One region of the Streptomyces sp. W16 genome, then DNA from elsewhere that is predicted to be linked to it. Evidence: riboswitches for the same ligand, from Rfam matches in the RefSeq annotation. Region 1 holds a riboswitch; each other region holds the start of a gene.

What was found. Region 1 has a riboswitch for S-adenosylmethionine ahead of R6V09_RS30935 (aminotransferase class V-fold PLP-dependent enzyme). Riboswitches for the same ligand answer to the same signal wherever they lie in the genome.
Region 2: another riboswitch for S-adenosylmethionine. It lies ahead of thrC (threonine synthase); the one in region 1 lies ahead of R6V09_RS30935 (aminotransferase class V-fold PLP-dependent enzyme).
Region 3: another riboswitch for S-adenosylmethionine. It lies ahead of R6V09_RS40465 (putative leader peptide); the one in region 1 lies ahead of R6V09_RS30935 (aminotransferase class V-fold PLP-dependent enzyme).

The regions. Positions count from the first base shown of each region.
Region 1 is NZ_JAWOAI010000277.1:76-10,563, reverse strand. Features, by position in the region: gene R6V09_RS30970 (L,D-transpeptidase) at 1-241, shown strand, start outside; gene R6V09_RS30965 (hypothetical protein) at 358-759, opposite strand; gene ctaE (aa3-type cytochrome oxidase subunit III) at 917-1,537, shown strand; gene qcrC (cytochrome bc1 complex diheme cytochrome c subunit) at 1,618-2,427, shown strand; gene qcrA (cytochrome bc1 complex Rieske iron-sulfur subunit) at 2,424-3,479, shown strand; gene qcrB (cytochrome bc1 complex cytochrome b subunit) at 3,476-5,137, shown strand; gene trpD (anthranilate phosphoribosyltransferase) at 5,273-6,337, shown strand; SAM riboswitch class IV at 6,414-6,530, shown strand; gene R6V09_RS30935 (aminotransferase class V-fold PLP-dependent enzyme) at 6,698-8,059, shown strand; gene R6V09_RS30930 (Lrp/AsnC family transcriptional regulator) at 8,438-8,719, opposite strand; gene R6V09_RS30925 (rhomboid family intramembrane serine protease) at 8,716-9,450, opposite strand; gene R6V09_RS30920 (hypothetical protein) at 9,611-9,850, shown strand; partial or broken gene R6V09_RS30915 (NYN domain-containing protein) at 9,889-10,488, shown strand, end outside.
Region 2 is NZ_JAWOAI010000308.1:963-11,450, reverse strand. Features, by position in the region: gene R6V09_RS32800 (alpha,alpha-trehalose-phosphate synthase (UDP-forming)) at 1-1,468, opposite strand, end outside; gene R6V09_RS32795 (glucosyl-3-phosphoglycerate synthase) at 1,565-2,509, opposite strand; SAM riboswitch class I at 2,692-2,846, shown strand; gene thrC (threonine synthase) at 2,862-4,157, shown strand; gene R6V09_RS32785 (MoaD/ThiS family protein) at 4,251-4,526, shown strand; gene R6V09_RS32780 (cold-shock protein) at 5,005-5,211, shown strand; gene groL (chaperonin GroEL) at 5,610-7,238, shown strand; gene R6V09_RS32770 (NADH:flavin oxidoreductase) at 7,447-8,571, shown strand; gene R6V09_RS32765 (hypothetical protein) at 8,719-9,105, opposite strand; gene R6V09_RS32760 (GNAT family N-acetyltransferase) at 9,184-9,780, shown strand; gene R6V09_RS32755 (metallophosphoesterase) at 9,841-10,488, shown strand, end outside.
Region 3 is NZ_JAWOAI010000465.1:275-7,429, forward strand. Features, by position in the region: partial or broken gene R6V09_RS40430 (FUSC family protein) at 1-265, opposite strand, end outside; gene R6V09_RS40435 (ankyrin repeat domain-containing protein) at 373-777, opposite strand; gene R6V09_RS40440 (NAD(P)H-dependent flavin oxidoreductase) at 854-1,819, shown strand; gene R6V09_RS40445 (class I SAM-dependent methyltransferase) at 1,832-2,503, opposite strand; gene R6V09_RS40450 (YdcF family protein) at 2,559-3,161, shown strand; gene R6V09_RS40455 (cupin domain-containing protein) at 3,208-3,714, opposite strand; partial or broken gene R6V09_RS40460 (RrF2 family transcriptional regulator) at 3,868-4,340, shown strand; SAM riboswitch class IV at 4,475-4,587, shown strand; gene R6V09_RS40465 (putative leader peptide) at 4,621-4,737, shown strand; gene R6V09_RS40470 (ABC transporter substrate-binding protein) at 4,985-6,604, shown strand; gene R6V09_RS40475 (ABC transporter permease) at 6,608-7,155, shown strand, end outside.

The DNA.
Region 1 (10,488 bases):
CAGCCACGGCTGCACCGGCATGAGTACCGGCAACGCCGAGTGGTTCTTCGACCACATCCACGAGGGCGACGTGGTCAAGGTCGTCAACTCCAACGGCGACGACATGGAACCCTTCGGCAACGGCTTCGGCGACTGGAACCTGGCCTGGAAGAAGTGGCGGGGCGGCAGCGCGCTGGTGGGCGGAACCCCGGATGGCCCCAGGCCGGAAGACGCGGCACGGCTCCGTCCCGAGTCAGTGTGACCCACCCAGAGGTGACCCACCCAGGGGCGCGGGGCTGTGACATTTGCGGCTCCGCCGCGCGGGCGCGACCAGCCACAGCGGACCCGCAGTCGCCAGAGACCCCGCGCCCCACCCCACTAGGCGCTCAGGGCCCGCTTCTCACGCAACAGAGACGCCAGCGCAGCCGCGAACTCAACGGGCTCCACAGGCAACGTCACCGCGGCCTCCGCACGACTCCACGTGGCGAGCCACGCATCCTGAGGCCGTCCGATGAGGACCAGCACCGGCGGGCAGTTGAAGACCTCGTCCTTCACCTGCCGGCACAACCCCATGCCACCCATCGGCGCGGACTCACCGTCGAAGACACAGACGTCGATCCCACCCCGGTCCAGCTCCTTGACGACCGCCGCCTGCGTCGCGCACTCCAGGAACTCGACCAGCGGCGCGTCCGGAGCTGGCCTGCGCCCCGTCGCCAGCCGGACTTGCTCGCGGGTGTTGGAGTCATCGCTGTAGACCAGCACCGTGGCGGTCGGCTGCATTCTTCCTCCCAAGGTCCGTTGCGCGGATGCTACTCCTTTGAACACCCCGTCAACACCTGTTGGAACACCCCTGCGATGGGCCATACGGGCAGTACACACGCTGCGAACACTCCGAACGGCACCCCCCGGAGTGAGGGCGGGATAAGCGACCGACATAATGTCGGTCGTGGCGACAGCAACGACAGTAGAAACCGGGCACGCGCACCCGTCGGTCAACCGGCCGAACCTCACCAGCGTCGGAACCATCATCTGGCTGAGTTCCGAGCTGATGTTCTTCGCGGCCCTCTTCGCGATGTACTTCACCCTGCGATCGGTGACCGGTCCGGATCACTGGAAGGAGATGGCGAGCCATCTCAACCTTCCGTTCTCCGCGACCAACACCACGATCCTGGTGCTCTCCTCCCTCACCTGCCAGCTCGGCGTCTTCGCGGCCGAGCGCGGGGACGTGAAGAAGCTCAGGGGCTGGTTCATCATCACGTTCGTGATGGGTGCGATCTTCATCGGCGGTCAGATCTTCGAGTACACGGAGCTGGTGAAGAAGGACGGCCTGTCGCTGTCCTCCGACCCGTACGGCTCGGTGTTCTACCTGACCACCGGCTTCCACGGCATGCACGTGACGGGCGGCCTCATCGCCTTCCTGTTCGTCCTCGGCCGCACCTACGCGGCGAAGAGGTTCACCCACGAACAGGCGACCGCGGCCATCGTCGTGTCCTACTACTGGCACTTCGTCGATGTCGTCTGGATCGGCCTCTTCGCCACGATCTACTTGATCAAGTAGTCGGGCCCGATCCCGCGCGCAGCCAAGAAGCGCACATTCCAGAAGCATCGACGCAGAAGATCCTGACACCGGGGTAATCCGTGAAAAAGCTCTCCACACGACGACGCCATCCGCTGGCGGCGGTCGTCGTACTACTCCTCGCGCTGGCGGTATCCGGGGGGGTGTACAGCCTGGTCGCGCCCGCGAGCAAGGCGCAGGCCGACGAGTCCGCTCAGTCCCTCTCCATCGACGAGGGCAAGAAGCTCTTCGCCGTCGGTTGCGCCAGCTGCCACGGCACCGGCGGTCAGGGCTCCTCCGACGGGCCGAGCCTCGTGGGTGTCGGCGCCGCGGCGGTCGACTTCCAGGTGGGCACCGGCCGTATGCCTGCCCAGCAGCCGGGCGCTCAGATCCCGGCCAAGAAGGTCATCTACTCCCAGGCCGAGATCGACCAGCTCGCGGCGTACATCGCCTCGTTGGGCGCCGGTCCGGTCATCCCGACGAAGAACGAGTACGGGCCGGCGGGGTCGGACATCGCCAAGGGCGGCGAGCTGTTCCGCACCAACTGCGCCCAGTGCCACAACTTCACCGGCAAGGGCGGCGCGCTGACGCACGGCAAGTTCGCGCCGAGCCTCGAAGGCGTTGCCCCGAAGCACATCTACGAGGCCATGCAGACCGGCCCGCAGAACATGCCTTCCTTCCCCGACACCACACTGTCGTCGAAGAACAAGAAGGACATCATCGCGTACCTCAACGCGGTCAACGGCGACAACACCGAGAGCCCCGGCGGTCTTGAGCTGGGCGGTCTCGGTCCGGTCAGTGAGGGTCTCTTCGCCTGGATCTTCGGTCTGGGCGCGCTGATCGCGGTAGCCGTCTGGGTCGCCGCTCGGACCGCAAAGGCCAAGAAGTCATGAGTAGCCAAGACATTCCAGAAGAGAACCTGCCCGCTGAGCAGGACGCGCACGGCGCGGTGTCGGTCGCGGACGAGCAGGACCCGTTCGCCGACCCGGGACTGCCGCCGCACGAGCACCGGGTGCAGGACATCGACGAGCGGGCCGCCAAGCGGTCCGAGCGTGTCGTCGCCTTCCTGTTCACGCTGTCGATGCTCCTCACGGTCGGCTTCATCGCCTCCTACGTGGCGATCCCGCACGACAAGGCGATCTTCGTCTTCCCGATCGGTCACATCAACGCGCTCAACTTCGCGCTGGGTCTGACCCTCGGCGGAGCGCTCTTCACCATCGGCGCGGGCGCGGTCCACTGGGCCCGCACCCTGATGTCCGACGTGGAGATCGCCGACGAGCGGCACGCGATCGAGGCGCCCCCCGAGGTCAAGGCCAAGGTCATGGCCGACTTCAAGGACGGTGCCAAGGAGTCGGCGCTCGGCCGTCGCAAGCTGATCCGCAACACGATGTTCGGCGCCCTGGCCCTGTTCCCGCTCTCCGGCGTCATGCTGCTGCGCGACCTGGGCCCGCTGCCCGGGACCAAGCTCCGCCACACCATCTGGTCCAAGGGCAAGCTGCTCGTCAACATGAACACGAACCTGCCGCTGCGTCCCTCGGACGTGGCCGTCGGCTCGCTCACCTTCGCCAAGCCCGAGGGCCTGGAGGAGACCGACGAGGAGTTCCAGACCGAGATCGCCAAGGCGGCGCTGATGATCGTCCGGCTCCAGCCGGACAACATCAAGGACAAGCGCGAGCTGGAGTGGGCGCACGAGGGCATCGTGGCCTTCTCGAAGATCTGCACCCACGTGGGGTGCCCGATCTCCCTGTACGAGCAGCAGACGCACCACGTGCTGTGCCCGTGCCACCAGTCCACCTTCGACCTCTCCGACGGTGCCCGAGTGATCTTCGGCCCGGCCGGTCACGCCCTGCCGCAGCTGCGCATCGGCGTGAGCGACGAGGGCTACCTCCAGGCGCTCGGCGACTTCGAGGAGCCCGTCGGTCCTGCATTCTGGGAGCGCGGATGAGCACTACGACCAACTCCACGAGCTCATCAGGCGCTGGCGCGCCGGGGCGTTCGCGCGAGAAGGCACCGGCCGGCGAGAAGATCGCCGACTGGGCCGACGGACGCCTCGGGATCTACTCCCTGGCCAAGTCCAACATGCGCAAGATCTTCCCCGACCACTGGTCGTTCATGCTGGGCGAGGTCTGCCTCTACAGCTTCATCATCATCATCCTCACGGGTGTGTATCTGACGCTGTTCTTCCACCCGTCGATGAACGAGGTGACGTACCACGGCAGCTATGTCCCGCTCCAGGGGCAGCTGATGTCGGAGGCGTTCAACTCGACGATGCACATCTCCTTCGATGTGCGCGGCGGTCTGCTGATCCGTCAGATCCACCACTGGGCGGCGCTGATCTTCCTCGCCGCCATGTTCGTGCACATGATGCGCGTGTTCTTCACGGGTGCGTTCCGCAAGCCGCGTGAGGTCAACTGGCTGTTCGGCTTCCTGCTGTTCGTTCTGGGCATGTTCACCGGCTTCACCGGTTACTCGCTCCCGGACGACCTGCTCTCCGGCACCGGTGTCCGCTTCATGGAGGGCGCGGTCCTGTCCGTGCCGATCGTCGGCACGTACCTGTCGTTCTTCCTCTTCGGCGGCGAGTTCCCGGGCGGCGACTTCGTCGCACGGTTCTACTCGATCCACATCCTGCTGCTGCCGGGCATCATGCTCGGCCTGGTGGTCGGCCACCTGATCCTGGTCTTCTACCACAAGCACACGCAGTTCGCGGGTCCCGGAAAGACGAACAACAACGTCGTCGGCATGCCGCTGCTGCCGGTCTACATGGCCAAGGCCGGAGGCTTCTTCTTCCTGGTCTTCGGTGTCATCGCGGCCATCGCGGCGATCGCGTCGATCAACCCGATCTGGGCCATGGGTCCTTACCGTCCGGACATGGTGTCCACGGGCGCCCAGCCCGACTGGTACATGGGCTTCTCCGAGGGCCTGATCCGCTTCATGCCGGGCTGGGAGATCAACTTCTGGGGTCACACGCTCGTCCTGGGCGTGTTCATCCCGTTGATCATCTTCCCGCTGGTCCTGGTCGCGATCGCGGTCTACCCGTTCATCGAGTCCTGGGTCACCGGCGACAAGAGCGAGCACCACATCCTGGACCGCCCGCGCAACGTCCCGACCCGTACGGCCTTCGGTGCCGCGTGGATCTCGTGGTACTTCGTGCTGCTGGTCGGTGGCGGCAACGACATCTGGGCCACGCACTTCCACCTGTCGATCAACACAATCACCTGGGCCGTGCGCGTCGGCTTCTTCGTGGTGCCGGTGCTGGTCTTCATCGCCACCAAGCGGGTCTGCCTCGGCCTCCAGCGCCGCGACAAGGACAAGGTGCTGCACGGCCGCGAGTCGGGCATCATCAAGCGCCTGCCGCACGGTGAGTTCGTCGAGATCCACGAGCCGCTCAGCCAGGACGCGCTGCACACGCTCACCGCGCACGAGCAGTACGTGCCGGCCGCGATCGGCGCGACGGTCGACGAGAACGGTGTCGAGCGCAAGGTCAAGGGCTCCGAGAAGCTGCGCGCCAAGCTGAGCGAGGCGTACTACGGCGAGGAGTCCCAGATCGCCAAGCCCACCGTCGAGGAGTACAAGGAGATCACGAGCGGCCACGGCCACCACTGATCGCTGAGGCGTCGCCACGCCACAGTCGAAGGGCCCCGTCCGAACACCGGACGGGGCCCTTCGCCGTGTCCCGCGCTGGATAGGGTGGGGGCACATTCTTGAACCACTTCTTCTACGACACCCAGGAGCGGCCGTATGAGCGCTGTGACCCCCGCTGGAGGCACCACCGCGGCGGGCCGTTCCTGGCCCGATCTCCTCAGCTCCCTGCTCGCCGGACAGGACCTGAGCACCGCCGACACGGCGTGGGCGATGGACCGCATCATGAGCGGTGAGGCCGCGGACGCGCAGATCGCGGGCTTCCTGGTGGCGCTGCGGGCCAAGGGTGAGACGGTCGAGGAGATCACCGGTCTCGTCGAGACGATGTACGCCCACGCGAAGCCGCTGGACATCCCGGGGCCCGCCGTCGACATCGTCGGTACGGGCGGCGACCGGGCCAAGACGGTCAACATCTCGACGATGTCCGCGATCGTGATCGCCGGTACCGGCGCGAAGGTCGTCAAGCACGGCAACCGTGCCGCGTCCTCGGCGAGCGGTTCCTCCGACGTGCTGGAGAAGCTCGGCATCAATCTGAACCTGCCGACCGAGCAGGTGGCGCGGGTGGCGGCGGAGGCCGGGATCACCTTCTGCTTCGCGGCCAAGTTCCACCCCTCGATGCGCTTCGTCGGCGCGGTCCGGGGGGCGCTGGGGATTCCGACCGCGTTCAACCTCCTCGGCCCGCTCACCAATCCGGCCAAGGTCACCTCGTCGGCGGTCGGCTGCTTCGACACCCGTATGGCCGGGCTCATCGCGGGCGTGCTGGCCGAACGCGGCTCGTCCGCGCTGGTGTTCCGCGGTGACGACGGCCTCGACGAGCTGACGACCACGGCCACCTCCCGGGTGTGGATCGTCCGCGACGGCAAGGTCACCGAGGAGACCTTCGACCCCCGGGACGTCGGTCTCGAACTGGTCCCCGTCGAGGCCCTGCGCGGCGCCGACCCCGAGTACAACGCGGGTGTCGCCCGCCGTCTCCTGGACGGTGAGACGGGCCCGGTGCGGGACGCCGTACTCCTGAACTCGGCGGCTGCCCTGGTGGCGCTGGAGCGGGGGGACGGGCCGTTGGCGGACCGGATCAGGGCCGGGATGGAGAAGGCCGCGGAGTCGATCGACTCGGGCGCCGCCAAGCGGACTCTGGAGCGCTGGGCGGCTGCCACCAACGCGTAGCGGCACGGCGGTCGTCGTCCCGCGATCCGGACACGGGTTGCGGGACGACGATCACCTCACGTAAATTTTCCGACCAGGTCATGAGTGACAGTCATGAGGCCCCGGCCGACTGTCCGGCAACCCTCCGTCCGTGGCGGGGTGCCCCGGGTGAAGACCAGGCCGTAGGCAGCGAGGTCTGCGGCAAGCGCGGGCCCCTCGAAAGACACCAGGGGTCCTGGTCATCGAGGGAGCCCTCTGTGAGCAAGCGAATGCGATAGGGCGTCGAGCCCCGCCTCCGCATACCCCCTTTTCACCCTCCTCCGTGCTTGAGCCCTGCGTGCTCGTACGGCGGATCCGCCTTGCCTCTCACGGGAGTTCGCCATGTCTGTCTCCACCGCTGTCGCCGCTCAGGCCATTTGTGCCCAGCTGCCCGTTCTCGGCCGGGATGTCACCGTGCCGCTCGTCACGGGCGGCGAGGTCACCTACGCGGCGCTCGACTACGCGGCCAGCGCCCCGGCCCTGCAGCGCGTCTGGGACGACGTGGCGGCCTACGCCCCGTACTACGGCAGTGTCCACCGCGGCGCCGGCTACCTCTCCCAGCTGTCCACGGACCTCTTCGAGAACGCGCGGAAGACCGTCTCCGAGTTCCTCGACTGCCGCGCCGACGACCAGCTGATCTTCACCCGCTCGACCACGGACTCCCTCAACCTCCTCGCCGCCGCCCTGCCCGCCGACTGCCAGGTCTTCGTCTTCGAGACCGAGCACCACGCGTCCCTGCTGCCCTGGAAGGACGCCCGGGTCACCTACCTCAACGCCCCGCGCACCCCGGCCCAGGCCGTCGAGACCCTGGAGCAGGCCCTCGCCGCCAGGGACCCGCAGGGCCCGGCCCTGGTCTGCGTCACCGGCGCCTCGAACGTCACCGGCGAACTGTGGCCGGTCCGTGAACTGGCCGCCGCCGCGCACGCCCACGGCGCCCGGATCGTCCTGGACGCCGCCCAACTCGCCCCGCACCACCCGGTGTCCGTCCAGGACCTCGACGTCGACTGGATCGCCTTCTCCGGCCACAAGCTCTACGCCCCCTTCGGCTCCGGTGTCCTCGCCGGCCGCGCCGACTGGCTGCAGGCGGCCGACCCCTACCTCGCGGGCGGCGGCGCCAGCCGCAAGGTCACCCGGCGCGAGGACGGGGGAGTGGACGTCGAGTGGCACGACAGCGCCGCCCGGCACGAGGCGGGCTCCCCGAACGTCATCGGTGCCTACTCCATCGCGTCGGCCTGCAAGGCGCTCACCGAGGCGGGCTTCGACACGCTGGTCGCGCGCGAGCAGCACCTGATCGAGAAGGTGCGGGCGGGCCTTGCCGAGGTCCCGGAGGTGCGCGTCCTGTCGTTGTTCGGTGACGACGCCCCGCGCGTGGGCGTGATCTCCTTCGTCGTCGACGGCTGGAACAGCTCGCACTTCGCCGCCGCGCTGTCCGCCGAGTACGGCATCGGCGTCCGCGACGGCCTCTTCTGCGCCCACCCCCTGGTCCGCACCCTCCTGGGCAGCGACCCCCAGACCCAGGGCGAGTGCGGCGCCCCCGAGGCGGCCCCGGGCGAGAAGTCCCTCAACGCGATCCGCGTCAGCTTCGGCGCGGGCACCCCGGACGAGCACGTCGAGCGCTTCGTGACCGCGGTACGGGAGCTCGTGACCGACGGTGCGAAGTGGAACTACCGTACGGAGGACGGCCGTTGCGTGCCGGCCGTGTGACCATCCAGGGGTGGGGACCTGTACGAGGAGGGGCGCGTCCTCGGGCCGGCTGCGCGGGTCCGTCACTGGGCGGACGTGACGCGCTGGCGCTCCACCGGCGACGTGATCGTGGTCTCCAACGAGCAGGGCGACAGGGCCTGGTACACGGCCGATGCTCAGGCACCGGCGAGGCTCGACCGGATCGAGAAGGGCTGGCAGGTCACCTTCGGCCCGCTCACGGCGGACGCGCACGGGGAGCTGGAACTGTGTCTCGGCGGTGAACTGATCGCCCTCAGGGCGCGGGGCTGCGACAATTTGCGGCTCCGCTGCGGGGCGCGACCAGCCACAACGAACCAGTACCCGCAGACGCTCTGTGCCCCGCAGACGATTAGGCGACGATCACGAGTCCAGCCCGATCGCGAAGGCCGCCTCAAGGTCGTGCTGGGAGTACGTCCGGAACGCCACGTGTGTGTCCGTCCCCTCCACCCCGGGGATCTTGCTGATCCGCCCGGGGATCACCTCGGCCAGGTCCTCGTGCTGCCGTACCCGCACCATCGCGATCAAGTCATATGTACCGGTGACGGAGAAGACCTCGCTCACGGATTCGAGCGCGGCGATCGACTCGGCGATCTCCGGAATCCGGTCCACGCTGGTCTTGATGAGGACGATCGCGGTGATCACGGCTGGTTCTCTCCCTCGGGGACCGTTGCTGGGGCGGCCTTCACTCTAGTGGTACGACCGAATCTCACCCACGCGTAGCCGAAGCCCAGCGTGAAGCCGACCAGGTGGGCGAGGTACGCCACTCCCGGTCCCTGGGCGGCCTGGCCCGCCGCCAGCCACTGCAGGGCCGCCCAGAACGGCAGGACCACCCAGGCGGGGAAGCGCAGCGGCAGGAAGAAGAGGAAGGGGAGGAGACTCGTCACGCGGGCCCGGGGGAACAGGTACAGGAACGCCCCGAGGACCGCCGAGATCGCCCCGGACGCGCCGACGAGGGACTGCGTGGAGTCGGCGTTGGCCAGCGTGTAGCCCAGCAGTGCCAGATAGCCGCAGGTCAGGTAGAAGAGGGTGAACTCGACCCGGCCAAGACGTTCCTCGGTCATCGCTCCGAAGACGTAGAGGAAGAGCATGTTGCCGAGTAGATGGATCCAGCTGCCGTGGACGAAGAGGGCCGTGACGGGGGTGAGGGCTTCTCGGGCGGGGCTCGCGAACAGGTCGGCCGGTACCACTCCCCAGCGGTGGAAGTACGCCCGCTGGGCGGCGAGCAGCGCGTCCCCGGTGCCGTAGGACGGGACGAAACCCGAGGCCGGGCCGAGGACGAAGATCAGGCAGCACAGGCCGATCAGGGCGTATGTCATCGGTGCCGAGGTGTTCCGGATCGCCCGCACGCCCGCTGGGCCCCAGTTGCTGATCATGAACACAGAGCATGACGTAACGGGACGCAGTCGGACAGAGTGCCTCGCCGCTGTGGACGGCCGAGCGGCGAGTACCCGCCAGGCCGTAGGGTTACGAGCCACACTCGCCGGGAAACCGGCGATCACGGAAACTGGAACAAGAAGGAAGCGGACAGCCACGATGACGGTACCCCTGCCGACCGCCTCGACGCGGTGGCGCTGCACGCTCTGCGGCAACCTCACGCGCTTCGACGTGACGCGTTCGTCGAAGGTCGTGGAGTACCTCCACCTGGACCTGGCCGGTGAGCCGAAGGTGGAGGAGCGCGAGGTGGTCAGTGAGACCATCGAGTCGGTGCGCTGCCGCTGGTGCAACGCCGTGGATCAGGTGGAACTCGTGGACAGGCCGGGCGCCGGCTCCTGAGAGGGAGCGGGCCCCGCACACGTATAGGGGTGTGAGGGATGGTGGAGAACTCAGGCGGGGGGCCGGGCGACGGCGCCGCCGAGGTGCTCGACCGTCCGCTGCCCGACGGCGTGCGGAGACGAGTCGTACAGATCGTTTCCGACGGCTTCGGCGGCCTCACCGTCGCCGAACTGCCCGCGCAGCTACGACAGTACGCCCGCTTCGCCCCCAACCGGCGCGCCAAGTTCGCCGGCAACGCCATGGCCGCCGCGCTGGAGACCGATCCGCTGTTCCGGCAGCGTATCGGGGAAAAGCTGAGAGAGGCCCAGTCGGAGCTGACCGGCGCGCTCGACTCCGGCTCGCCGCCCCCGGCCGCGGATCCGCTCGACGTGGCGGCCGCGGCCTATGTTCTGCGCCCCACCGGCTGGGTGAAGCTGGTGACCGCCGCCGGCGAGGAGGCGCTGCGCGCTGACGCCGAGCGCGTCGACGAGGAGAGCCGGGCCGAACTGGAGCGGCTGCGCGAGGAGTTGGCGCAGGCGAGGGACGCCACCCGGACCGAGACCGAGCGGCTGCGCACCGAGCTGGACGCGGCGAAGAAGGAAGCGGAATCGCTTCACCGCAAGCTGCGTTCCGCCCACAGCGACATCAAGCGCGGCGAG
Region 2 (10,488 bases), on a different contig from region 1:
GCTCCAGGAACCACTGGGCCGGGGGGAGCGCCGTGGCCGCCGCGGCCAGCCGCTTCGTCCGTTCGGCGCGTTCCTCGACGGGCATGGTGAGCGCCTCGTGCAGGGCGTCGGCCGTGCCGATGACGTCGTACGGGTTGACGGCGATCGCGTCCTTGCCCAGCTCCTGGAACGCGCCCGCCTCCCGGGACAGGACCAGCACGCACCCCTCGTCGGAGACGACCGGCACCTCCTTGGCGACGAGGTTCATGCCGTCCCGGATGGGGTTGACGAGGGCCACGTCGGCGAGCCGGTACGCGGCCAGCGAACGCGCGAAGTCGTCTTTGACGTGGAGCACGACCGGGGTCCAACCGGGCGTCCCGTAAAGGGAGTTGATCTCGTCCGCGACCCGTTGCACCTCGGCGGTGTAGTCGCGGTAGACGGCGAGGTCCTGCCGGGACGGGTAGGCGAAGGCGACATGCACGACCCGCTCCCGCCACTCGGGGTGGTCGTCGAGCAGCTGCCGGTACGCCAGCAGCCCGCGCACGATGTTCTTCGACAGCTCGGTCCGGTCCACCCGGACGATGGCTTTGCGGCCCTCGCCGATCTCCTCGCGCAGCGCGGCGATCCGCTCCTCGACGTCCGCCTGGTGCGAGCGGGCGTGCAGGAACTCGGCGTCGGCACCGAGACCGTGGACACCGATCAGTGTCCGGCGGGCGATCCGCGCCTGGTGGGTGGTCTCGTCCCTCTCGAAGTGCTCGATGGCCCGCGGGGCGCCCGACGGCCAGGTGGAGACCCAGCGGTCGGGGTCGACCCTGCCCGCGCAGTCCTGGAACGCCGTCGCCCACCGCCAGGTCAGGAACCCCACCTGGTCCGCCCCGAGCATGCCCTCCATCAGCCGCACCCGGATGTCGTCCGGCAGCATCTGGAAGTAGTCCACCGGCGCCCAGGGCGTGTGCGAGAAGTGCCCGATCCGCAGGTCGGGACGGAGTTCGCGGAGCATCCCCGGCACCAGACACAGGTGGTAGTCCTGCACCAGCACCGCGGCCCCCTCGGCCGCCTCCTGGGCCAGCGCCTCGGCGAACGCCCGGTTGTACGTCTCGTACGACGCCCACTGGCGCCGGAACTCCGCGTCGAAGACCGGCTCCAGCGGGGTCTGGTACAGCATGTGGTGGACGAACCACAGCACGGAGTTGGCGATGCCGTTGTACGCGTCGGCGTGCACGTCGGCCGGAATGGCGAGCATCCGCACGCCGTCCTCGCCGACACCCCGCCGTACCGCCTCCCGGTCGCCGTCGGACAGCGCCGAGCAGACCCACAGCGCCCCCGCGTCCGGCCCGATCGCCGACAGCCCGGACACCAGCCCACCGCCACCGCGCCGGGTGCGCAGCGAACCGTCGTCGCCCACCTCGTAGGAGACCGGGCCGCGATTGGACGCGACGAGCACCTGAGCTGCACCGGACGCGGACGAGGGGGACGACGTAGAAGCCATACGGCACAACCTAGCCCGGCCCGGAAACACTCAAACGTACGGACGGGTCACAACGGACCGGAGGGGTCCGTATACGGACCGCCCGCCCCGCGCCGGCTACGCCACCTTGCGCGACTGGTACTCGGTGATGTCCGCCATCGGCGGCCGTTCCTCCGTGTCCACGGAGTACGTGCGCGGCTCGAAACCGTCCGGACCCCGCTCGAACTGCGTGAGGGACGGCCGGATGAGATGCCCGCGGGCCAGCCTCAGCTGTGCCGTGCGGTAGATCTGCGCGGCCATCCGCCCCAGCGCCTGCCCGTCCTGGTGCCGGTGCTTGCGCACACCCACGTCGACCTGCGCGAGGGCGTCCAGACCCACCAGGTGCAGCGCGTCGACGAGCATGCCCAGCTCGACGCCGTACCCGACGGGGAACGGGAGTTGCTCCAGCAGTGAGCGGCGGGCCGCGTACTCGCCGCCCAACGGCTGTACGAATCCGGCCAGTTGCGGCCAGTGCATGTTCAGCAGCGGGCGGGCCATCATCTCGGTGACCCGGCCGCCCTGGCCGGCCGCGCCGCCCAGCGGGCGGTCGTACATCGCCTTGACGAGGTCGACGCCGGGGTCGGTGAGCAGCGGGCCCACGATCCCGGTGACGAAGTCGGAGGAGAACTCCTTCAGGTCCGCGTCGATGAAGCACACGATGTCGCCGCTGGTGACCAGCAGCGAACGCCACAGCACCTCGCCCTTGCCGGGCACGGCGGGGATGCGGGGCAGGATGTCGTCGCGGTGCACGACCCGGGCGCCCGCCGCGGCGGCCACCTCGGAGGTGCGGTCGGTGGACCCGGAGTCGACGACGACGATCTCGTCGACGAGCGGGACCTGTTGCATGAGGTCGTGACGGATGATCGCGACGATGTCACCGACCGTCGCTTCCTCGTTGAGCGCGGGCAGCACGACGGAGACCGACTGGCCCGTGCGGTGCTTCGCGGCCAGGATCTTGTGGAGCGGCCGATCGGTCAGGGACCAGGAGCGGGTGCTCAGCCAGTGCTCGACTTCCTTCAGCACGTTGCGCGGCTCCTCTGCGTTCTCTCGGCGAGGGCTGGTCACAGACAGTGAGTGTGTGATCCATCTCGCGGTTCGGACGGCTCACTCAACTGTCCTGGCCTTCGGTTACAGTCTTGAACAACGCTGATGACCATCGCATGTCGGGGGCCGTCGGCGAGACAATTGCATACACAACTGAACACCGCTCATCCAGAGGGGCAGAGGGATACGGCCCGTTGAAGCCCCGGCAACCCTCCAGCCGGTCTTGTCGCATGTACATCTACATGTGCCGAGGCTCCCGGCTCGGGAAGGTGCCAAATCCGTCTCACGGCGAAACGCGTCGTGAGGAAGATGAGGAAAGGGCCTCGCCTCCATGGCTGCGCAGACTGTTGCAAGCACCACGAACCCCGTAGACGCCGTTGATCTCGGCCCCGCCACCGCGCTCTCCTGCCGCGAGTGCGGCCACCGCGTCCCGCTCGGCCCGGTCTTCGCCTGCGAGGAGTGTTTCGGCCCGCTGGAGATCGCCTACGACTTCTCGGCCTACGACACCGAAGAGCTCCGCAAGCAGATCGAAGCGGGCCCCGCGAACATCTGGCGTTACGCGCCCCTCCTGCCCGTCCCCGCCGACGTGGCCGACAAGCCGAACATCAACCCCGGCTGGACCAAGCTCGTCCAGGCCGACAACCTCGCCCGCGAACTGGGCGTCGACGCCGGCAAGCTGTTCGTCAAGGACGACTCCGGCAACCCGACGCACTCCTTCAAGGACCGCGTCGTGGCCCAAGCCATCGAGGCCGCCCGCGCCTTCGACTTCACCACCCTCTCCTGCTCCTCCACCGGCAACCTCGCGGGCGCGGTCGGTGCCGCCGCCGCCCGGGCCGGCTTCCGCTCCTGCGTGTTCATCCCGCACGACCTGGAAGAGGGCAAGGTCGTCATGGCCGCGATCTACGGCGGCGAGCTCGTCGGCATCGAGGGCAACTACGACGACGTGAACCGCTTCTGCTCCGAGCTGATCGGCGACCCGGCCGGCGAGGGCTGGGGCTTCGTCAACGTCAACCTGCGGCCGTACTACGCGGAGGGCTCCAAAACCCTGGCGTACGAGATCTGCGAGCAGCTGGGGTGGAAGCTTCCGGACCAGCTCGTGGTTCCCATCGCCTCCGGCTCGCAGCTCACGAAGATCGACAAGGGGCTGCAGGAGCTGATCAAGCTCGGGCTCGTCGAGGACAAGCCGTACAAGATCTTCGGGGCGCAGGCGGAAGGGTGCTCGCCGGTTTCCGTCGCCTACAAGGCGGGGCACGACGTCGTACGGCCGCAGAAGCCGAACACCATCGCGAAGTCCCTCGCCATCGGGAACCCGGCGGACGGTCCTTACGTGCTGGACATTGCCCGGCGGACCGGTGGGGCTGTCGAGGACGTCAACGACGAGCAGGTCGTCGACGCGATCAAGCTGCTTGCGCGGACCGAGGGGATCTTCGCGGAGACCGCGGGTGGGGTGACCGTCGGTGTGGCGAAGAAGCTGATCGAGAACGGGTTGCTGGATCCGACCCTCACGACGGTGGTCCTCAACACGGGCGACGGGCTCAAGACGCTGGATGCGGTTGCCGGTACCGGGCTCACCGCGACTATCCGGCCGAGTCTTGAGTCGTTCAGGGAAGCTGGACTCGCCTCGTAAGCGTCGTTGTTCGTCTGCGGGCCGGTGGGGGCCGGTCGCGCAGTTCCCCGCGCCCCTAAAGACAAAAGCCGTACCTGACCGGAGGTCTTGAGCATGAGCGTTTCTGTCCGCATCCCCACCATCCTGCGCACCTACACCGGCGGGCAGGCCGAGGTTCCCGCCGAGGGTGCCACCCTCGCCGAGGTCATCACGGACCTGGAGAAGAACCACACCGGGATCTCCGCCCGCGTGCTCGACGATCAGGGCAAGCTGCGCCGGTTCGTCAACGTGTACGTCAACGACGACGACGTGCGGTTCGAGCAGGGGCTGGAGACGGCGACTCCGGACGGGGCCGGCGTCTCGATCATCCCGGCCGTCGCCGGAGGCTGACCATCGAGCACAGTGCAGGCGGCTGAGCGACCGCTTAATCGGCTCGGCGCTTACCCTAGGTAATGCCGATTACCGAGCGTTCATCGAATTGCCCCCTCCGCGAGAGAAGCGGAGGGGGCAATTCTCTATGGTTGAGCGGGGTACAGTTGGGGAACGCGCTCCACTCCGCATGCCGAACGCATATGAGCACCGGCTCCGCGTGCGATGAGAAGTAGCCAAAGTGTGCAGGTATTTTGCGCCTTATATGCCCTTTATCCGGCCCGACTTGCCCTGAAGTCGGACGAATTCTCCGTAAATTCCCGACCGGTCCTGCCCGGAATTCTCGTCGGATTGACCTGTTGCAGACGGCAGTTGGACGGATACATTCGGCCGCGGTCGACGCGTTCCGGCGCACGCCCCCAATCCTGTGGGGGGTGAGGTCTGACCCGGATCCGCGAAGTGTGGATCCGTGCAAGGGCCAGTAATAGGGGAGTTAGGCATGGCTCAGGGCACCGTCAAATGGTTCAACGCGGAGAAGGGGTACGGCTTCATCGCGGTCGACGGTGGTGCGGATGTTTTCGTCCACTACAGCGCGATTCAGATGGACGGCTACCGCACCCTGGAAGAGGGTCAGCGGGTCGATTTCGAGATCTCGCAGGGTCAGAAGGGGCCGCAGGCGGACATGGTCCGGCTCGCGACCAGCTGAAGCACGCGCCGACGAACAGCAGCGACGTTCTTCGTTCCTCACCGAAGGGCTCGTACTCCTGGGGGGTCACCTCCTGGGGTACGGGCCCTTCGGCATGCCCGGAGCGTGCCTCTCGCGCGCGGGAGCCAAGGTGCCCAGAACACGGGAGCCGCTTGCGCCCACCCGTCGCCCGACCACCACCCCTCAACGAGCCCGCTTCGCGGGCGCACCTTGCACTCGACCATGCCGAGTGCTAATCATTGGCGTTAGCACTCTGCAGGTGAGAGTGATAACGAAGGATCGGGTCGGTGAGGCCCGCAGGCCAGGTGGTGCAAGGATCCACGGGGCAGGCGAGCCGTCCGTCGCGGGCGCCAGCGCGGTCCGGAGCAATCCACCCCAGTCCGGGAGGACCACTTCACATGGCCAAGATCATCGCGTTCGACGAGGAGGCGCGGCGAGGCCTTGAGCGCGGTATGAACCAGCTCGCCGACGCCGTCAAGGTCACCCTCGGCCCCAAGGGCCGCAACGTCGTCCTTGAGAAGAAGTGGGGCGCCCCCACGATCACCAACGATGGTGTCTCCATCGCCAAGGAGATCGAGCTGGAGGACCCGTACGAGAAGATCGGCGCCGAGCTGGTCAAGGAAGTCGCCAAGAAGACGGACGACGTCGCCGGCGACGGTACGACCACCGCGACCGTGCTCGCCCAGGCTCTCGTCAAGGAAGGCCTGCGCAACGTAGCCGCGGGCGCCAACCCGATGGCCCTCAAGCGCGGTATCGAGAAGGCCGTCGAGGCCGTCTCCGGTGCCCTCCTTGAGCAGGCCAAGGACGTGGAGACCAAGGAGCAGATCGCTTCTACGGCCTCCATCTCCGCCGCCGACACCCAGATCGGCGAGCTCATCGCCGAGGCGATGGACAAGGTCGGCAAGGAAGGCGTCATCACCGTCGAGGAGTCCCAGACCTTCGGTCTGGAGCTGGAGCTCACCGAGGGTATGCGCTTCGACAAGGGCTACATCTCGGCGTACTTCGCCACCGACATGGAGCGTATGGAGGCCGTCCTCGACGACCCGTACATCCTGATCGCCAACTCGAAGATCGCCAACGTCAAGGACCTGCTCCCGCTCCTGGAGAAGGTCATGCAGTCGGGCAAGCCGCTGCTGATCATCGCCGAGGACGTCGAGGGCGAGGCCCTGTCCACGCTGGTCGTCAACAAGATCCGCGGCACCTTCAAGTCCGTCGCCGTCAAGGCTCCGGGCTTCGGTGACCGTCGCAAGGCCATGCTCGGCGACATCGCCATCCTCACGGGCGGCGAGGTCATCTCCGAGGAGGTCGGCCTCAAGCTGGAGAACGCGACCGTGGACCTGCTGGGCCGCGCTCGCAAGGTCGTCATCACCAAGGACGAGACGACGATCGTCGACGGCTCGGGCTCGGCGGACCAGGTTGCCGGTCGCGTCAACCAGATCCGCGCCGAGATCGAGAACAGCGACTCGGACTACGACCGCGAGAAGCTCCAGGAGCGCCTCGCCAAGCTCGCGGGTGGCGTCGCCGTCATCAAGGCGGGCGCGGCCACCGAGGTCGAGCTCAAGGAGCGCAAGCACCGCATCGAGGACGCCGTTCGCAACGCGAAGGCGGCCGTCGAGGAGGGCATCGTCGCCGGTGGCGGCGTCGCGCTCATCCAGGCGGGCCACGTCTTCGAGAAGCTTGAGCTCGAAGGTGACGAGGCCACCGGTGCCGCGATCGTGAAGCTGGCCCTTGAGGCCCCGCTGAAGCAGATCGCCGTCAACGGTGGTCTCGAAGGCGGAGTCGTCGTCGAGAAGGTCCGCAACCTGCCCATCGGTCACGGCCTCAACGCCGCGACCGGTGAGTACGTGGACATGATCGCCGAGGGCATCATCGACCCGGCGAAGGTCACGCGCTCTGCCCTGCAGAACGCCGCGTCCATCGCCGCGCTCTTCCTCACCACCGAGGCCGTCATCGCCGACAAGCCGGAGAAGGCCGGTGCCGGCGCGGGCGCCGGTGGCGGCATGCCGGGCGGAGACATGGACTTCTGACCGACCCCTTCGGGTTGATCAACGGTCTTACCGAGGGCGGTACTTCCTGCTTCTGGCAGGGGGTGCCGCCCTCGGGCGTGTCCGGGATCACAGGCCGAGGAGTGGGACGGTCGGAATGACGGGCTTGGCCCGGGGGTTGTTGTTGACGCATGATCGATGCATACGCACATACCACTTGGTACCTGGTACTCCCGAGGAGCCCCCACTCGTGTCTACGACCGCCCCCGCCTCCCGAGCGGCCGAAGTCCTCGCCCGCCCGATCGTCCTCAACGGCCTGACCGTCCCGAACCGGATCGTGATGGCGCCGATGACCCGGCAGTTCTCGCCGGGCGGGGTGCCCGGTGAGGACGTGGTCGGGTACTACTCCCGCCGGGCCGCCGCGGGCGTCGGTCTCATCGTCACCGAGGGCACGTACGTCGGTCACGAGTCGGCCGGGCAGAGCGACCGCGTCCCGCGCTTCAGCGGCACCGAGCAGCTCGCGGGCTGGGCGAAGGTGGCCGAGGGCGTGCACGCGGCGGGCGGCACGATCGTGCCGCAGCTGTGGCACATCGGCATGGTCCGCGAGCAGGGCCAGCCGCCCTACGCCGAGGCCCCCGCGGTCGGCCCGTCCGGGCTGCGCATCGGCAGCGACGAGGTCACCGGCACGGCCATGACGCAGCGGGACCTGGACGACGTCATCGGCGCCTTCGCCGAGGCCGCTGCCGCCGCCGAGCGCATCGGCTTCGACGGCGTCGAACTGCACGGCGCCCACGGCTACCTCATCGACCAGTTCCTGTACGCGGGCACCAACCGCCGTACGGACGCCTACGGCGGTGACCCGGTCGCCCGCACCAAGTTCGCGGCGGAGATCGTGGCCGCCGTACGCGAGACCGTCTCCCCGGAGTTCCCGATCATCTTCCGCTACTCGCAGTGGAAGCAGGACGTCTACGGTGCCCGGCTCGCCGAGTCCCCGGAGGAGCTGGAGGCGATCCTCACGCCGATCGCCGCGGCCGGCGTGGACGTCTTCCACGCCTCCACCCGCCGTTACTGGCTCCCCGAGTTCGACGACTCCGACCTCAACCTCGCGGGCTGGACCAAGAAGCTCACCGGCAAGCAGACCATCACCGTCGGCTCGGTCGGCCTCGACGGCGACTTCCTCAAGGGCTTCCGCGGCGAGGGCGCCCCGCTCAAGGGCATCGACGACCTCCTCGACAGCCTGGAGCGCGACGAGTTCGACATGGTGGCCGTGGGGCGGGCACTGCTCCAGGACCCGGAGTGGGCCGCCAAGGTTCTCGCCGGGCGGGTGGACGAGCTGGCACCGTACGACGCGGCGGCGCTGCGCTCGCTGAGCTGAACTGGGCTTTTGTTGTGCGGCCGGTGGGGGTGCGCGCCGTTCCTGGGGGCTGCGCCCCCAGACCCCCGTCGGCCCTGAAGGGGCCTCGTCCTCAAACGCCGGACGGGCTGAGCAATGCCGGCCGGGGCCCTTGGCGGTCCCGGCGGCTCAGCCCGCGATGCGTCCGAAGAAACCGAGGGCGAGGGCGTACGGCGCCAGCGGCAGGAGCTCGGGACGCAGCGCACGACCCTCCTGGTCCCCGACGCAGGTGTAGGCGAGGGCGCTGGAGAAGCAGCCGCCCATGAACGCGGTCGGCATGAATCCGAACAGGTCTCCCCAGCTCCCGACCACGACCGAGCCGCCCGCGTGGCCGACGACTGCGAGGAGGGCGCAGACCAGGTAGAGCCGGTCGTTCAACGGACGCCAGACCGCGCCCCCTTTGCGCCCGTGCCCGGTGAACCGGGCGATGCCCGCGTACAACAGCGCGGGCAGACCCAGCGCCACCAGCAGTACGGCCCACATGGCACCGGTGTCCGGGTCGCTGGGGAACCCCATGATGTCTTCTCCGCCCTGCTGCTCCGGCTGTCGTCCCCTCGTGCGCGAAGCTCCGTGGGCGTGCGTACGGTGGATCGTATGACTTCCGCCGGCCGGGTGGCCACCATCGTCGATCTCGACGCCGTCGTCGCCACCTTCACCAGTGCCTTCCTCCACGACCCGGTCTGGGGGCCCGCGTTCCCGGACGAGCGGCGGCGGGCCGAGCAGGCGGCCGTGATGTGGCGGGTCTACGCCGGCTCCGCGCTGCGCTACCCCTGGACGCTGGTGACACCGGACGTCGAGGCCGCGGCGGTCTTCATTCCGCCGGGCGGTGTCGAGCTGACCGAGGAGGAGGCCGCCGGTCTTGAAGGGCGGTTGGCCGCGGTCACGGACGCGGCGACGGCCCGGGCGATCACGGTGGTGGGGGAGCGGTTCGAGGCGGCGCATCCCGCCGAGCCGTTCTTCTACCTCACGATCCTGGGCACGCACGCCGACCACCGGGGCAAGGGGCTGGGCATGGGACTGCTGGCCGACGGGCTCGCCCGGGTCGACGCGCTCGGCGCCCCCGTGTACCTGGAGTCGACCAACCCGGCCAACAACAGGCGTTACGAGAGCGTCGGCTTCGAGGCCCGCGGCGAGATCGTCACCCCCGGTGGCCAGGTCGTCACGACGATGTGGCGCCCGGCCGCCCATTGAGCCCACGCCCCGGCCTCCGCCTCTGTTGATCCTCCCCAACTCGGGCTAGCGTGCCGGAACATGAAGATTCTCCACCTGTCCGACACCCACCTGGAGCGCACCGACGCCCCCAACCGGCACGGCGTCGACGCGACCGACTCCCTGCGGCTGATGCTCGCCGAACTGCGGCACCAGCGCGGTGTGGACGCGATCGTCGTCACCGGGGACCTCGCCAACGACGGGGCGGTGGAGGCGTACACGGCCGTACGGGAGCTCGTGGGAGGGTTCGCGCGGAGGATGGGCGGGGTGCCGGTCTTCTACACGACCGGGAACCACGACGAACGCGAGGCGTTCGGCAAGGTGTTGGGGAGCGGGCACCTGGCCGCGGACGGCACGGACCGGGTCGTCTCCGCCGTGTTTCCCGTGGAGTTCGCGTGCGCGGCCGTGAGTGACGTGGGCGGGTACCGGTTCATCACGCTCGACTCCCTGGTGCCGGGGAAGGTGTACGGGCGGCTGAGCCGGGGCCAACTGGACTGGCTGAAGGAGGAGTTGAGCACGCCGTTCGGGAACGGCACCGTCCTCGCCTTCCATCATCCGCCGATCGCCCTCGACGTGCCGACCCAACAGGCCTTCGGGTTGCGGAATCCCGGCGAGCTGGCGGACGCGATCCGGGGGAGTGACGTACGGGTCGTCCTCACCGGGCACTTCCACCTCCAGCTCTTCGGCTTC
Region 3 (7,155 bases), on a different contig from region 1:
CCGCCCAGCCCAGCGCGAGACCCACGTGGGCCCGCAGGCGCTGCACCATCGGGCCGGTGAACTCGACCAGCAGGAGCATCGAGAACGACCCGAACGCCGCGTAGGTCGCCATCGTCGAGGATTTCAGCAGCTGCCCGCAGAGGGCGAACAGCGCGGGCATCACCAGTGCGGTGCGTGCGGCCCTGCGGGTCGCCGCGAGCCCCGGATCATGGTCGCGCAACCACGCCGGAATCCGCCCGGACAGGCCACGCCAAGGTCTCTCCATACGCCGGCGCACCTCCAGCCCGCGCAGCACCCACGTGCCCCGCCACACCCGAGTATCCGCCATACCCGCCGATCGTCCCTGCCGGGCGGGACGGAGCTCCGGCCCAGTCACGGTTCGAGGAGAGCGACCGTCTCGGGATGAGGACCGTTGTTCGCCCAGTCCAGCGGGGACCGGCCGGTGCCGTGATCTTCCCGTACGTTCGGATCGGCGCCGTGCGCGAGCAGTTCGCGGACCGTCTCCGTGTGCCCCCAACAGGCGGCGGCGCACAACGGCAGGCCCTCCGCGCCGATTCCGCTGCTCTCGGTGTCTGGGAAGGCACCGGCCGACAGGAGCAGGCGGACGATCGCGGCTTCCCCGTTCACGGAAGCGGCGTAGAGCGGCGTGGTGCCCTCGCTGTCGGCTCGCTCCGGGTCGGCTCCGGCACGTAGTACCGCCCTCACCGCGCCGGTGTCGCCCACCACTATCGCTCCGAAAAGACGCCCGGAGAGCTTCTTCTGCCGCCGCTGCTTCATGGGCCGAGATTAGGGGGCGGGTACGTGGCCAAGCCGCTCATTACCCCGAGAGGGCCATCGGGTGATGATGGGGGCCATGGCATTGACGACGGCGTTCACGAAGCTCTTCGGAGTGCAACACCCCATCGCCTTGGCGCCGATGGGCGGATCGGCCGGTGGTGCGCTGGCCGCGGCCGTCTCCCGTGGGGGCGGGCTCGGCCTGCTGGGCAGCGGCAACGGCGAACGCGTATGGCTGGCACGGGAGTTGGCCATCGTCACCGAGAACACGACGAACCCGTGGGGAATCGGCTTCCTCACCTGGCAGACGGACGTCGGCGCGGTGGAGCACGCCTTGGAACACCAACCCCGGGCGGTAATGCTGTCCTTCGGGGATCCGAGCCCGTTCGCCGAACGAATTCGCCGCACAGGTACGGCACTTGTCATTCAGGTCACCGATCTGGAGGAAGCCCGGCGGGCGGTGGACCTGGGCGCCGACGTGATCGTGGCCCAGGGTTCCGAGAGCGGCGGACACGGCGCCCGGCACGGTCGCTCCACGCTGCCGTTCGTGCCGGTCGTCGTCGATCTGGCCGCTCCGGTACCGGTACTCGCCGCCGGTGGCATCGCCGACGGCCGTGGGGTGGCCGCCGCTCTCGCTCTGGGGGCCGCCGGTGCACTCATCGGCACCCGTTTCCAGGCCACCACCGAAGCCCTGGTCGCCCCCTCGACCAGCACGGCCATCGTCCAGGGCCACGGCGCGGACACCGAGCGCAACAGCATCCTCGACATCGCCCGGGGCTCCCGCTGGCCGTCGAAGTACACCGCCCGCACGCTCGGCCACCCGTTCCTCGACCAGTGGCGCGACCGGGAGACGGAACTCGCCACCGACCCCCACGCCCGACAGGCCTACCATGTCGCCCTGTCCCAGGGCGACATACCGCCCCTGCCCGTGTGGGCCGGCGAAGCCGTCGACCTCATCAACGACCTGCCGTCGGCAACCGACCTCGTCAACTCCCTTGCCACACAGGCCGAGGCGGCACTCGCCCGAGCAGGTAAGGAAGCCTGATTCCACCTGACTTCACGTCAGGGCGGCCTTGTGGGCAAGGATCTGGATCCCCGTCGACTCATGGCCGTTCATCGTGGACACCGTCACGGTCCGGGTGCCGATGCCTTCGAAGTCGGCGAGCAGCGTGGTGAGCCACTCACGGGAGTGATGGCGGCACACGGCGCCGTCGCCAGTCTGGAACACGCCGTAACTGACGTCGCCGTGGCCGCCGTTGAGGGTGGCGTAGTCGTCGTAGCGGCTGCGGTTGCGCTCGTCGTCCTGCAGCAGAAGGTCGCTGACGTAGAGGATTCCGCCGGGCTTGAGGACGCGGTGCAGCTCGGCGATCAGTCGGCGTTGGGCCTCGTCGTCCGGGACGCAGGTCAGCACTGCGAAGAGCAGGACCACGTCGAAGGCGGCGTCCGGGGAGGGCATGGTCGGGGGTGTGTCCAGGGTGGTGAAGTGCATGGCGGGGTGCAGGTGTTGGGCTCGTTCGATCATCGCCGGTGAGATGTCGGCGCCTGTCAGATTGCGAAAACCGTGCCGTTCGAGTTCGTCCATCGTGCGGCCGTAGCCGCATCCGTAGTCGAGAATCGCGGCTTGCCTGCTGATCCCCGCCAGCCAGGGCAGATGGAGCGGGTGGGTGAAAGTCTTCGTGGCCGCGGCGGCGTCCCAGTAGGGGATCTGGGTGTCGAGATGGTCGGACACGGTGCATGCCTCTCTGCGGAACGGCAGGGACACCAGGGTGACCTAGAGTCGCCGCATGCGACAAAGGACAGGCGTGGCGGCAGCCGGGGTGGTGGTCCTGGCCTGGGGCGAGTGGCTGAACCGGCGCTGGTCTCGAACTCTCGTGGGAGACAACGGGGGTGATACCGAGGCCGTGGTCGTACTGGGATACCGAAACCCTCGGGCGAGGGCGAACTTCATCAACCGTTGGCGGGTCCGCGCCGGAATTCGCTCCATCACCGCCGACAGGGCGCACAGCACTCGCGTGATCTTCAGCGGCGGTACGACCAGCGGTGGTGCCTCCGAGGCCCGGTTGATGGCCGACTACGCACGGTCGGTGCTCGAATTCGGCGGCACAGTACTTCTCGAAGAAGAGAGCGCGACGACATGGGAGAACATCACCAATGTGATCCCGCTGCTTGAGGACGTCGACCGCATCAAGATCGTCTCCCAGCCGGCTCACGCTCTCAAGGCCCGCGCGTACTTGCAGCGACAGCGCCCCGATCTCGCGAAGAGGCTGGTGCGCGCGGACGACTACCGTCCCGGTGAATGGCTGATCGTGAAACCGCTGCTGGGCCTGTACGGGCTCTGGAAACTCCGCGGTCTGAAGGCCGACGGACGGAGAGCCACGCTGAGCTGACGCTCAACTCACCTTCCTCCGCCGCACGTTCGTCACCAGGAGCCCGTCAGGCCTCCCCGGCCCCCAGCACGTACAGCCCCGGAAGATTGACCACGATCGCCTCCTGGGTGCTGCGGGCGATCACGACCACGGCCTCTTCCGCGGGGTCGGGGTTCTCCTCGCGGTGCGGGACGAACGGGGGGACGAAGATGTAATCGCCGGGGGACGTCCGCAGGCGTATCTCCTCCGGCTGCGGACCCGCGCCGTCGAGGAAGACGAACTCGGGGTGTCCGCTGACCACGTAGATCGCGGTCTCGGATTCGCCGTGGTGGTGGTCGGAGGAGGCCGTGGAGGGAGCGACGTGCGTCTGGCCCATCCACAGTTTCTCGGAGCCGACCGTCCCTCCGCTCACCGCGGCGAACCTGCGCATGCCCCCGCTCTGTGCCGTGTCGCCGTCGAGGGCGTCGGCTCGGATGTGGTGCAGACGGGTGCGCAGGGGGGTTGCGGGCTGCCCTGCGGCGTCCTGGAGATGGGGGTGGAAACCTTCGCCGGGGGTGGTCAACGGCTCGCTCATGGTTGGGGACGCTAGAGCCGCCCCGAAAAGGATGTCAAGAGGTGTCCATAGCCCTTCACCTGCGGCAATGTTCCCGCAATGGATGAGGGAATGGACGGGCGTTCCCGTGCCGGGAACCTGTGGAAGTCCTGGTGCCGGGGTCCGCGTCGGGCATTGGGTGCGCATGCGTATCTCCGCTCTCCGCTCTCCGCGAAGGCGGACTACGTCACGCGGGCCCTGCTGGAGCTCGCCTGCGAACCTGCCCGTCCGCTCACGTGCGAGGCGATCGCCTCCTCGTAGCAGATCCCGTTCCGGTTTCTGAAGTCCGTGGTGGGTCAGTTACGCAGATCCGGTCTGGTGCGCAGCCAGCGCGGCTGCGAGGGGGGTACCGGCTCGGCCGGCCCGCCGGCGAGATCACGCTCCTGGACGTCTCCCGCGCCGTCGACGGCGAGTTGATCACCCTGCGCGGCGAACAGCTGGCCGGGCTCGACTACCCGGGTCCCGCCTCCGGCCTGCCCGGGGTGTGGCGCCGTATCGAGGCCGAAGCCGCCGCCGTGCTGGGCGGCACGACCCTGGCCACCCGGTTGCCCGCCACCACCGACGAACACGCGACGGCCGAACAGTTGAGCCGCCGTGCAGGCCGGTGAAGCAGCCCAGCCGACACACCAGGTGCCTACTGTGTGAGGGAAGGTATCAATGAGGCGGCGGTGCCGGTGTCGCCGACTCCCCACCTCCGCCCCGGCATTGACGCACGGCGACACCGCTCCATACGATCAACAGCGGCATTGAGCGTCAGCGTCAAATCCTGGCCGACCGACCGGCGACCCCCCGACGCAGTGGGGCGCTCAGGGCGAAAGCCCGGCAGGGACGCTGATGGCTCTGCGAACGCGCGACCCCGTGACCGGGGTCCCGGATATGGAGGACGGCGTGCCCAGCAGCTACGACCCGAGCGCCTCCTGTCACGACGCCGTCGTGTTCTCCCGGCTCTCGCGCCGGCGCCACATCGACCTGCAGCGCTTCACCAGCTGTCTGTGTCACAGCTGACCTGGTCCTGCCTTCCAGGCTGACATCTCTCGGCCTTCGAAGCCGACATCTGTGGTCGCCCGTCCCGCACGGGCCTCTTCCCCCCCTTCTCCCACGGGTCGACGTATGCGCGGGTGCGCCCCGCGCCGGTCGGCGCGTTTTCCACGCTTCAGGAGTCCCGCCCCCGCCGGGGTCGGCACCGTCCGCGCCCAGCCACGGTCCGCACAGGTCCGTGTGCGCGCGGTGACACGAGTAGGAGCACCTCTCCGTGACAGCACATCCGGTCCCCCGAACCACTCGACGGGCAGCCACGGCCGCCCTTCTGACCACCAGTTTCCTGCTGACCGCCTGCGGATCGGGGGGCAGTGGCTCCGACAGCGGCGGCGGACAGGCCAGGTCCGGTGGCACCCTGACCTTCGCGGTGGGCTCCGACGCCGGCTGCGTGGACCCGCAGCAGGTGGCCAGCAACGACACCATCTACTCGGTGCGGCAGATCGTGGACTCCCTCACCGACCAGGACCCCAGGACCGGCAGGATCGTGCCGTGGCTGGCGAAGAGCTGGGACATCGGCGCCGACGCGACGACGTTCACCTTCCACCTCAGATCGGGTGTCACCTTCAGCGACGGGTCCAGGCTGACCGCGCAGGTGGTCAAGGACAACTTCGACGCGGTGCCGAAACTCGGGGCGCTGGGCACCCTCGCCGAGGGCTATCTCAGCGGCGTCAAGAACACCACCGTGGTCGACCCGCTCACCGTCAAGGTGACCTTCCGGCAGCCCAACGCCCAGTTCCTGCAAGCCACTTCGACGCACTCGCTGGGCATCGAGTCGTCGGCGAGCGCGAAGCGGTCCCCGCAGCAGAAGTGCAGCCAGGGAGTGGTCGGCTCCGGGCCCTTCGTGCTGAAGCAGTACGTGCAGAACCAGTCGATCACCCTGGCCAAGCGCACCGGGTACGCCTGGGGTTCCTCGCTGTGGCACAAGAGCGGCGAGGCCTATCTCGACAAGGTGGTCTTCAAGGTCGTACCCGAGGCGGGAGTTCGGGCGGGCAGCCTCCAGTCGGGGCAGGTGGACGCGATCAGCAGCGTCGGCAAGGCCAACGAGGCGTCTCTCAAGGGCGGTCAGGTCACCCTTCAGCGGCGGGCCAACCCTGGAGTCGTGTTCGGCCTGGCCTTCAACAACTCGCGGCCGGTTCTGAAGGACGCGCGGGTACGCCAGGCCATCGGGTTCGCCATCGACCGCAAGCAGATCGCCGACACCGTGTTCCCGACCGGGACCCGGCCCGCGACCAGCGTCCTGGCGCACACCACACCCGACTACGCCGACCTGTCCTCGGACCTGACGACCGACGCGGCCAAGGCGAAATCCCTGCTGGACGCGGCCGGTTGGAAGGCCGGCAGCGACGGCATCCGGACGAAGGACGGCAGGAAGCTGAGCCTGACCGTCGACTGGATCCCCAACTCGGCGACCAACCAGCCCGCGTTGGAGCTGATCCAGCAGCAACTGAAGTCCGTCGGCGTCGGCCTGACGCTCAAGCAGCTCCAGGTCACCCAGCTCGCCCCGACACTGCAGTCGGGTGACTTCGACGTGGCGTGGAGCAACATCACCCGCGCCGACCCGGACATCCTGCGCAGTTCCTTCTCCACCGGGCTGGCCAACTTCTACCGCCTTCCCGCGAGCCCGCTGGACACCTCGCTGACCGGTCAGGCAGCGACCACGGACACCACGAAGCGCGGTCAACTGGTCGAGCAGGCACAGCAGTTGCTCGTGCGGAACGCCTACTACGCGCCGGTGGTGGAGCTCCAGTCCCAGATCGGCGTGGCGAAGAAGGTGCACGGACTGAACTTCGACGCCTCCAGCCGGATCCAGCTGCACGACACGTGGATCGGCTGACGCATGCGCCGCTACGCGATCAAACGGCTCGCCCAGGCGGTCGGGGTGCTGTGGGCCGCCTACACGGTGTCCTTCCTGGTCCTCGACTTCCTGCCGGGTGATCCGGTCACGGCCATGGCCAGTGCCGGAATGGACTCCGGGACGGTCGACCCGGCCCAACTCGCCGCGCTGCGCCACGAGTACGGCTTCGACAAGCCGATTCTGGTGCAGTACGCCGACTATCTCGGCCGGGCGGTGCGCGGGGACTTCGGCGACTCGGTCTCCACCGGCCGGCCGGTGTCCTCGACGCTGGCCGACGCCCTGCCGCAGACCCTCCAGCTCACCGGTGCCGCGCTGCTCCTCGCCGTGCTCCTCGGTGGTGGGCTGGCGGTGGTGGCGACCTACACCTCGCGCCGGTGGCTGCGGCAACTGCTGCTGTCCCTGCCGCCGTTGGGGGTGTCGGTCCCGACGTTCTGGGTGGGGCTGCTACTCGTCGAGTCGTTCTCCTTCCGCCTGCACTGGTTCCCCGCGTTCGGCAACGACGGGCTGCGGGGGCTGGTCCTGCCGGCCCT